Regions from separate parts of the Pseudomonas helleri genome, predicted to be linked through region 1. Evidence: predicted binding sites of a transcription regulator. Region 1 holds the regulator's gene; the other holds the start of a gene.
What was found. The regulator sigma-54, encoded in region 1, starts transcription at its own class of promoters, with help from an activator protein. The targets are predictions, from matches to a motif close to ANTGGCATNNANNTTGCTNT.
Positions count from the first base shown of each region.

Region 2: a site for sigma-54 is predicted at 2,172-2,191, ahead of fliD (flagellar filament capping protein FliD). Genes of this name have one in related genera too.

Region 1 is NZ_CP174501.1:4,559,256-4,563,432, forward strand. It holds gene lptA (lipopolysaccharide transport periplasmic protein LptA) at 1-445, shown strand, start outside; gene lptB (LPS export ABC transporter ATP-binding protein) at 445-1,170, shown strand; gene ACJJU9_RS20570 (RNA polymerase factor sigma-54) at 1,395-2,891, shown strand; gene hpf (ribosome hibernation-promoting factor, HPF/YfiA family) at 2,967-3,275, shown strand; gene ptsN (PTS IIA-like nitrogen regulatory protein PtsN) at 3,288-3,752, shown strand; gene rapZ (RNase adapter RapZ) at 3,755-4,177, shown strand, end outside.
Region 2 is NZ_CP174501.1:3,605,848-3,610,024, reverse strand. It holds gene ACJJU9_RS16240 (ketoacyl-ACP synthase III) at 1-23, shown strand, start outside; gene ACJJU9_RS16235 (flagellin) at 314-2,101, shown strand; gene fliD (flagellar filament capping protein FliD) at 2,259-3,623, shown strand; gene fliS (flagellar export chaperone FliS) at 3,719-4,114, shown strand; gene ACJJU9_RS16220 (hypothetical protein) at 4,133-4,177, shown strand, end outside.

The DNA of each region.
Region 1 (4,177 bases):
TATCCAGGCCGACGAAGCCCAACTGGATGACAAGCAAGGCGTTGCGACTTACAAGGGCGATGTGATCATCACCCAAGGGTCCATGAAAATTACCGGTAACACCGTCACCCTTACCCGCACCGCAGCGGGCGATATTGACGTGGTGACCTCGGTCGGCAATCTGGCGTATTTCGAACAACTGCAAAAAGTCGGTGATCCGAAACCGGTTCAGGCGTACGCCGTGACGATTCAATATCACGCGCCGCAAAACCGCATCGTGCTGATCGACAAGGCTAAAGTCATCAACGAAGGCAACACGACCGAAGGCGAGAAGATCGTCTACGACACCGTGAAGCAAGTCGCCAATGCCGGCCGGGCCAATGGCACGAACGTCACTGCGCCTCGTCCACGCATTGACATGGTGATCCAGCCAAAGAGTAAAACCGACCAGCAGAAGGCCCAGTAATGGCAACCCTGAAAGCCCAGCATCTGGCTAAAAGCTACAAGAGTCGCCAAGTGGTACGCGATGTCAGCCTGTCGATCGACAGCGGGCAGATCGTCGGATTGCTCGGGCCTAACGGCGCGGGTAAAACCACCTGCTTCTACATGATCGTCGGCCTGGTACAAGCCGATCAGGGCCGTGTACTGATTGACGATCTGGACGTCAGCCACCAGCCCATGCACGGTCGCGCACGCGCCGGTATCGGCTACCTGCCGCAAGAAGCGTCGATCTTCCGCAAGTTGTCGGTCGCCGATAACATCATGGCGATTCTTGAGACACGCAAGGAGCTCGACAAGGCTGGCCGCCGTAAAGAGCTGGAAAGCCTGCTGCAGGAGTTCCATATCAATCACATTCGCGACAACCTCGGCATGAGCCTGTCCGGCGGTGAGCGTCGCCGTGTTGAAATCGCCCGCGCCCTGGCGACCAACCCCAAGTTCATCCTGCTCGATGAACCTTTTGCAGGCGTTGACCCCATCTCGGTGGGCGATATCAAGCAAATCATTCACCACCTCAAGGCCAAAGGCATTGGCGTGCTGATCACCGACCACAACGTCCGTGAAACGCTCGACATTTGCGAAACAGCCTACATCGTCAACGACGGTCAATTGATCGCTGAAGGCGATGCTGAAACAATTCTCGCCAACAAGTTGGTGCGAGAAGTGTATCTGGGCCACGAGTTCCGCCTCTAAAGCTGTACCCTGAGCGCCATTTGAAGCATCAGGCAACCGCCCATGCTGCCAAATCCTTCAAGTGGCGCCCTCCCGCAAATACCCGCCCTAGCACAAACTTATTAAAAATGCCCCCTAGGCAAACGCCCCGCTTTCAGGCATATAATTTGCTTAAGTTTGGCGCTCACGCGCCCTGTAGTGGATGGCGCCATGCGCGCCGGCGAATAAGGTGTTAAGCCCCTGCCATGAAACCATCGCTAGTCTTGAGAATGGGCCAGCAGCTGACGATGACGCCTCAGTTGCAACAGGCCATCCGTTTGCTCCAACTGTCGACCCTGGACCTTCAGCAGGAAATCCAGGAGGCCCTGGAATCCAATCCGATGCTCGAACGCCAGGAAGAAGGCGACGACTTCGACAACTCGGACCCTCTGGCTGACAACATCGAGCAAAAACCCAATAGCGATATTCAGGAGCCTTCCTACCAGCAAGAGTCCGCCCCTACCGTGGACAACCTGGAAGACGGCGACTGGAGCGAGCGTATTCCCAACGAACTGCCGGTCGACACAGCCTGGGAAGACATCTACCAGACCAGCGCCAGCAGCCTGCCCAGCAGCGATGATGACGAGTGGGACTTCACCACCCGCACCTCGGCCGGTGAGAGCCTGCAAAGCCATCTGTTGTGGCAATTGAACCTGGCACCGATGTCGGACACCGATCGCCTGATCGCCGTGACACTTATCGACTGCATCAACAACCAGGGCTACCTCGACGAAACACTCGAAGAGATTCTGGAAGCCTTTGACCCGGAACTCGATATCGAACTCGACGAGATCGAAGCCGTCCTGCACCGCATTCAACAATTTGAGCCAGCCGGCATTGGCGCCCGCAACCTGGGCGAGTGCTTGCTGCTGCAACTGCGCCAGTTGCCCGCCAAGACGCCCTGGATCAACGAAGCCAAGCGTCTGGTCACCGACTACATCGACTTGCTGGGCGCGCGTGACTACAGCCAGCTGATGCGGCGCATGAAGCTCAAAGAAGACGAGCTGCGCCAGGTCATTGAACTGGTGCAAAGCCTCAACCCGCGTCCGGGTTCGCAGATCGAGTCCAGCGAAGCGGAATACGTGGTTCCTGACGTCATCGTTCGTAAGGATAACGACCGCTGGCTGGTCGAGCTGAACCAGGAGTCGGTGCCACGCCTGCGGGTCAACCCGCAATACGCAGGCTTCGTGCGCCGTGCCGACACCAGCGCCGACAACACCTTCATGCGCAACCAGTTGCAAGAAGCCCGCTGGTTTATCAAAAGCCTGCAGAGCCGCAATGAAACGCTGATGAAAGTGGCGACCCAAATCGTCGAGCATCAGCGTGGCTTTCTGGAATATGGCGATGAGGCCATGAAGCCGCTGGTACTGCATGACATCGCAGAAGCTGTCGGCATGCACGAATCAACGATTTCGCGCGTCACCACACAAAAATTCATGCATACCCCGCGCGGTATTTATGAATTGAAGTACTTTTTTTCCAGCCACGTCAGCACCTCGGAAGGCGGTGAATGCTCGTCCACCGCGATCCGCGCGATCATCAAAAAACTGGTCGCCGCTGAAAATCAGAAAAAGCCGTTGAGTGACAGCAAGATCGCTGGTTTACTGGAGGCACAAGGTATTCAGGTGGCCCGTCGGACCGTCGCCAAGTACCGCGAATCCCTTGGGATTGCGCCTTCGAGCGAACGCAAGCGTTTGATGTAAGTACGGGTCACAGCGTTTCAGTGGCAGGCGCTTCGGCCTGTCACTTTATGCAATGGCAACAGAAGGAGAAACTGTATGCAAGTCAACATCAGTGGACAACATCTGGAAGTCACCCAAGCGCTGCGCGACTCGATCAATGACAAACTCGCACGTCTGGAACGTCACTACGACAAAATCACCAACGTGCAGGTGATCCTCTCTGTTGAAAAGCTTCAACAGAAAATCGAAGCCACTCTCAATATTCCCGGCGGAGAAGTTGTCGGCAACGCGGTCAATGAAGACATGTACGCCGCCATCGACAGCCTCTACGAGAAGCTTGATCGCCAACTGAAAAAGCATAAGGAAAAGACTCAAAGCCTGCTCCAGGGCGCAACGGGTCGTTAATACTCCATCACCATGATTCGACTTGAAACTATCCTGACCCCCGGCCGTTCCGTTGTGAACGCGCCGGGCGGCAGTAAAAAGCGCGCACTCGAACAAGTTGCCAACCTGATCAGCCGGGAAGTACCTGATCTGGACGCGCAAAAAGTGTTTGAGGCGCTGATCGCCCGTGAAAAACTGGGTTCCACCGGTTTTGGTAACGGCATCGCAATACCTCATTGCCGTCTGGCTGGCTGCGAGTCGCCCATCAGCGCCTTGCTGCACCTGGACGCCCCCATAGATTTCGACGCCATCGATGGCGCACCGGTCGACCTTTTGTTCGTTTTGCTGGTGCCACAAGCGGCTACCGATGCGCACCTGGAACTGCTCCGGCAGATCGCCAGCATGCTCGACCGCAAAGACGTGCGTGATAGATTGCGCAGCGCACCCAGCAACGAAGCGTTGTATCAGGTTGTTCTGGACGTACAGAACGGTCATTAATCATGCGCTTAGTCATTGTCAGCGGACGCTCCGGCTCCGGAAAAAGTACAGCCCTCGCGGTCCTCGAAGACAACGGTTTTTATTGCATCGACAACCTGCCGGCCGGCTTGCTGCCTGAGCTGGCGGAACGCGCACTGATCCACACAGAATTACCGCAACCGCTGGTCGCCGTCTCGATTGATGCGCGTAACCTGCCGAGTCACCTGTCGCGCTTTCCGCAATTGCTTGAGGAAGTGCGCAACCGGCATATCCAGTGCGATGTCCTGTATCTGGATGCCGATGAAGAAACCCTGCTCAAGCGCTTCTCGGAAACCCGTCGTCGGCACCCGCTGAGCAGTGAAAGCCGCTCGCTGGCAGAGGCCATTCGCGATGAAACCCACTTGCTCGGGCCGATTGCCGACCTCGCCGACCTGACCGTCAATACC
Region 2 (4,177 bases), 950 kb from region 1:
CAGCGATCATCTATCGCGACTAAACACGCGCTAGACACAACAATCGACCCCGCTGTAGGAGCGAGCTTGCCTCGCGATCTTTTAGAAGATCAAAAGATCGCGAGGCAAGCTCGCTCCTACACGATCAGATTTTGCCAGGGGACAACGCGCAACCCCTTGAAACACAAGGCATGAAACCCCGCCTGTAAAAAAAATCAAAAAAGCCCTCAAGCATCCTGCCATCACGACGATAACTATTACGAAGGTTCTCTAGGCCACACCCGGCGGTTGCCAGGGCCGGAAGCCGCAGTATTTATCTAATGAGGATTTCGTCATGGCTTTATCCGTAAACACCAACGTCACGTCCCAGACCGTTCAGAAGAACCTGAACAAAGCCGGTGATGCGCTGAGCACCTCGATGACCCGTCTGTCTTCCGGCCTGAAAATCAACAGCGCCAAAGACGACGCCGCTGGCCTGCAGATGGCCAACCGTCTGACCTCGCAGACCAAAGGCATGACCGTTGCCATCGCCAACGCCAACAACGGTACGTCGATCGCACAGACTGCTGAAGGCGCGATGCAAGAGTCGACCAACATTCTGCAGCGTCTGCGTGAACTGGCTCTGCAGGCGGCGAACGGTGACAAAAGCGACGCTGACCGTTCGGCCCTGCAACAAGAATTTACAGCGAAAACCGGTGAACTGACCCGTATCGCCCAAACCACCACCTTCGGTGGTCGTAATCTGCTGGACGGCTCGTTCCAGAACCAGGCCTTCCAGGTAGGTGCTGATGCCAACCAGACCATTTCGTTTGGCATGAGCGATATCAGTGCTACTGCGTTGAAAGGTTCTTACAGTGAAGCGAGCACCAGCGGTACTGCGTTGAAGGGGTTGAGCGCAACTACAGTTGGTACTGTGTTGAGCATAAAAACTGAGGTCACCGCGGTCGCTTCTCCAAAGGCCACTACTGCGACAGATAAAATTAAGATTAATGGTGAAGAAATTTCATTTGATGATGCCGAAGCCGGCACCGCCGCTGCTGATGCGGCAGTGACAGCCATTAATGGTAAAACGGATAAAACCGGTGTCACTGCCAGCGTTGCTGAGGGCAAGTTGGTTCTAACGTCCAAGAGTGCCATTAAGCTCGAGGCAGTGATCGATCCTGCAGTTAAGGCTCAGGATGCAGTTGGAACTGAAGGTGAGGAAGGCTACATTCCAGCAGTTGCAGGAAAAGCTGCCGGTGATAACGCAGGCTTGGCAAATCTTGGTCTGGATACAGCAACTACTGCTCAAGTGCAGCCAGCATTAACAACCAAGATGGCCACAGATGGAAGTGTTACTGTAAATGGCAAGGAGGTTACATGGGACACAACCAAGACAATGGACGATGTCTTGAAAAGTTTGGCGACCCAAGCAGGTGATGGCGCCAAGGCTACGTTTGAAAATGGGCGGGTATCTTTAACCACCAATGATGGCAAAGATATCAAGCTGGCTAACACTAAGGGTGGTTCCTTGGATCAGTTGGGCCTCTCGGCGGGTACATCTCAAGCGAAATTGTCTGCTGATACCTCGATTGAGCTTAACGGTGTTGAGGTCAAGTTCAAGAAGGGCGATTCTACGGACACTATCGTTTCGTCGATTAACAGCGCCAGCACTGGCGTAACGGCTAGCAAGAATGATGACGGTACTTTGAAGTTGTTCTCCACCAAGGACATTTCTATCAAGGATGGTGCTTCAGGTTCAGGTTTGAAGGCGCTGGGGCTTACAGGCGCCTCTACAGATCCGGCCACGAAAGCCACTACCGTCGAAACCACCGTCGCCGACCTGAGTATTCTGACAGCCGCTGACTCTCAGCGTACCGTGCAGGCACTGGCTGATGCGATCCAGCAGATCGACACTCAGCGTTCGGCACTGGGCGCGGTGCAAAACCGTTTCACCAGCACTGTGTCCAACCTGCAGAGCATTTCCGAGAACTCGAACGCGGCACTGGGTCGTGTTCAGGACACCGACTTCGCCTCCGAAGCCGCTGAGTTGACCAAGCAACAAACCCTGCAACAGGCGTCCACCGCGATCCTGTCTCAGGCGAACCAACTGCCGTCCGCTGTGATGAAGCTGCTTCAGTAAACATCGCGTTCGGTTGAACACAAGGGGGCGCGTTTACGTGCCCTTTTGTTTTTTGGTGTGCTGTAGCGCAGGTGGCATGAATTGTGATGATTTCTGCTGCCCAGGCTCTTCTCGCCAATAAAATGGCAGCCGCCGAAACCGAATAAGGAGAATACAGATGGCCAGTTCAACCATTACCGGTGTCGGCTCGGGTTTCGATACAGTCGGTATCGTCAAGGCTTTGGTGGACGCCGAAAAAGCCCCCAAGCAGAGCCAGATCACCAAGCTGCAAACCAGTACCACCACGCAGTTGTCTGCTGTGGGTAGTATCAAAGTAGCGCTCGAAAGTTATCGCACCGCGATTGACAAGCTCAACAGCGTGTCCAGTTTCAACGGACTCGTGGCCTCGTCGTCTGACGAGAAAATTTCCAAGGTCACCATTGATGACAAGGCGTCGGCTGGCAAATACGCGCTTGACGTCACGCAATTGGCGACCGCCTCCAAAGTTACCAGCAAGGTTTTTGAGGGCGGCAGTTCTGCCGTGGTCAATGCGGGAAACGAAGCTACGACGCTGACCATTTCGCAGTCTGACAACGATTACAACGTCAGTATCCCGGCTGGCGCAACGATGCAGCAGACCCGCGAAGCTATTAACACGCAATTGCAATCTAAGGGCATCAGCGCCAACGTGTTGACCGATGCCAATGGCTCGCGGCTGGTCATCAGTTCGCAGACCACCGGTAAGGGCACGGATATCACCCTGAGCGGTGACTCTGAGTTGTCCAGCGGCTTTGACGCCGGTAAAGCTCCGGCGAATGCCCAGTACACCATCGACGGTATTGCGATGGAGTCCTCAAGCAATAAGATCACCTCGGCCATCAGCGGTGTGACCTTGGAATTGATCGACACCAAGGCGTCCACCATCACTGTGGCGTCCAATACCGATACGCTGAAAACCTCGGTGCAGTCGTTTGTCACGGCCTATAACACGTTGCTGACCAGTATCAATACGCAAACCAAAGTGACGGCCACCGGCGATGCATCGACCACTACGTCAGGGGCTCTGACGGGTGATGCTTCGATGCGCCAACTGGTCAGCAGTCTGCGCAGTGAGTTGTTGCAAAACACCAGTGGTTCAAGCGTTGGTAACTTGTCTCAAATGGGGATCGGCACCGATGCCAAAACCGGGCTGTTAAGCCTGGATGACACCAAGTGGAACGCCGCCGTGGCGACCAAGAATGGCGCGACTGAAATTGCCAAGGTGTTTACTGGCGACACCGGTTTGATCTCTCGCATGGATAAAGCCACTAGCAGTTATGTGGGGACCACGGGCCTGCTGGCCACTCGCGCTGCAGACTTGAACACCAAGTTGACGGGGTTGACTACGCAGCAAGCCGATCTGGATCGGCGCATGGATGCGCTCAAGTCTTCCCTGACCGCCAAATACACGGCGATGGATGGCCTGATTGCGAAGATCAACGCCAGCAGCTCCAGCATCATGACCACGCTCAATTCGCTGAATAACCCGAAGTCGAATAACTGATTTCCGGGCATCTGGTGCGGCTTGAGCGCTAAAGCTTTGAGCCCCGGCGCCGACATAAGAAGTAAGACTTAGCCCATTTGTGATGAGGTAGAAACATGAACCCGATGCGCGCCCTTCGTCAGTATCAGAAGGTCAATTCCCACGCTCAAATCTCCGAAGCCAGCCCTCATCGCTTGATTCAAATGCTGATGGAAGGCGGTCTGGATCGCATGGCCCAGGCCAAAGGTGCGTTGAGCCGTGGTGATATCCCGCAGAAGGCACTGTTGCTGACCAAAGCCGTCGACATTATTGGCGGTTTGCGTCAGGGCCTGGATGCTGACAAGACCGACGACAAGGCGGCGCTGCAGCAACTCGATGACCTGTACGAATACATGGCTGTGCGTCTGACCCAGGCCAATATCAAAAACGATTCTGAAATCATCGACGAAGTCGCGCGCCTGCTGATCACGGTGAAAAGCGGCTGGGACGAGATCGCCCCGCAATCAATCTAATGGCCTGAGGAGTGCGTCATGAGCCAACTGCAACGAATTCAAGAAACCCGCGACGCGCTGATC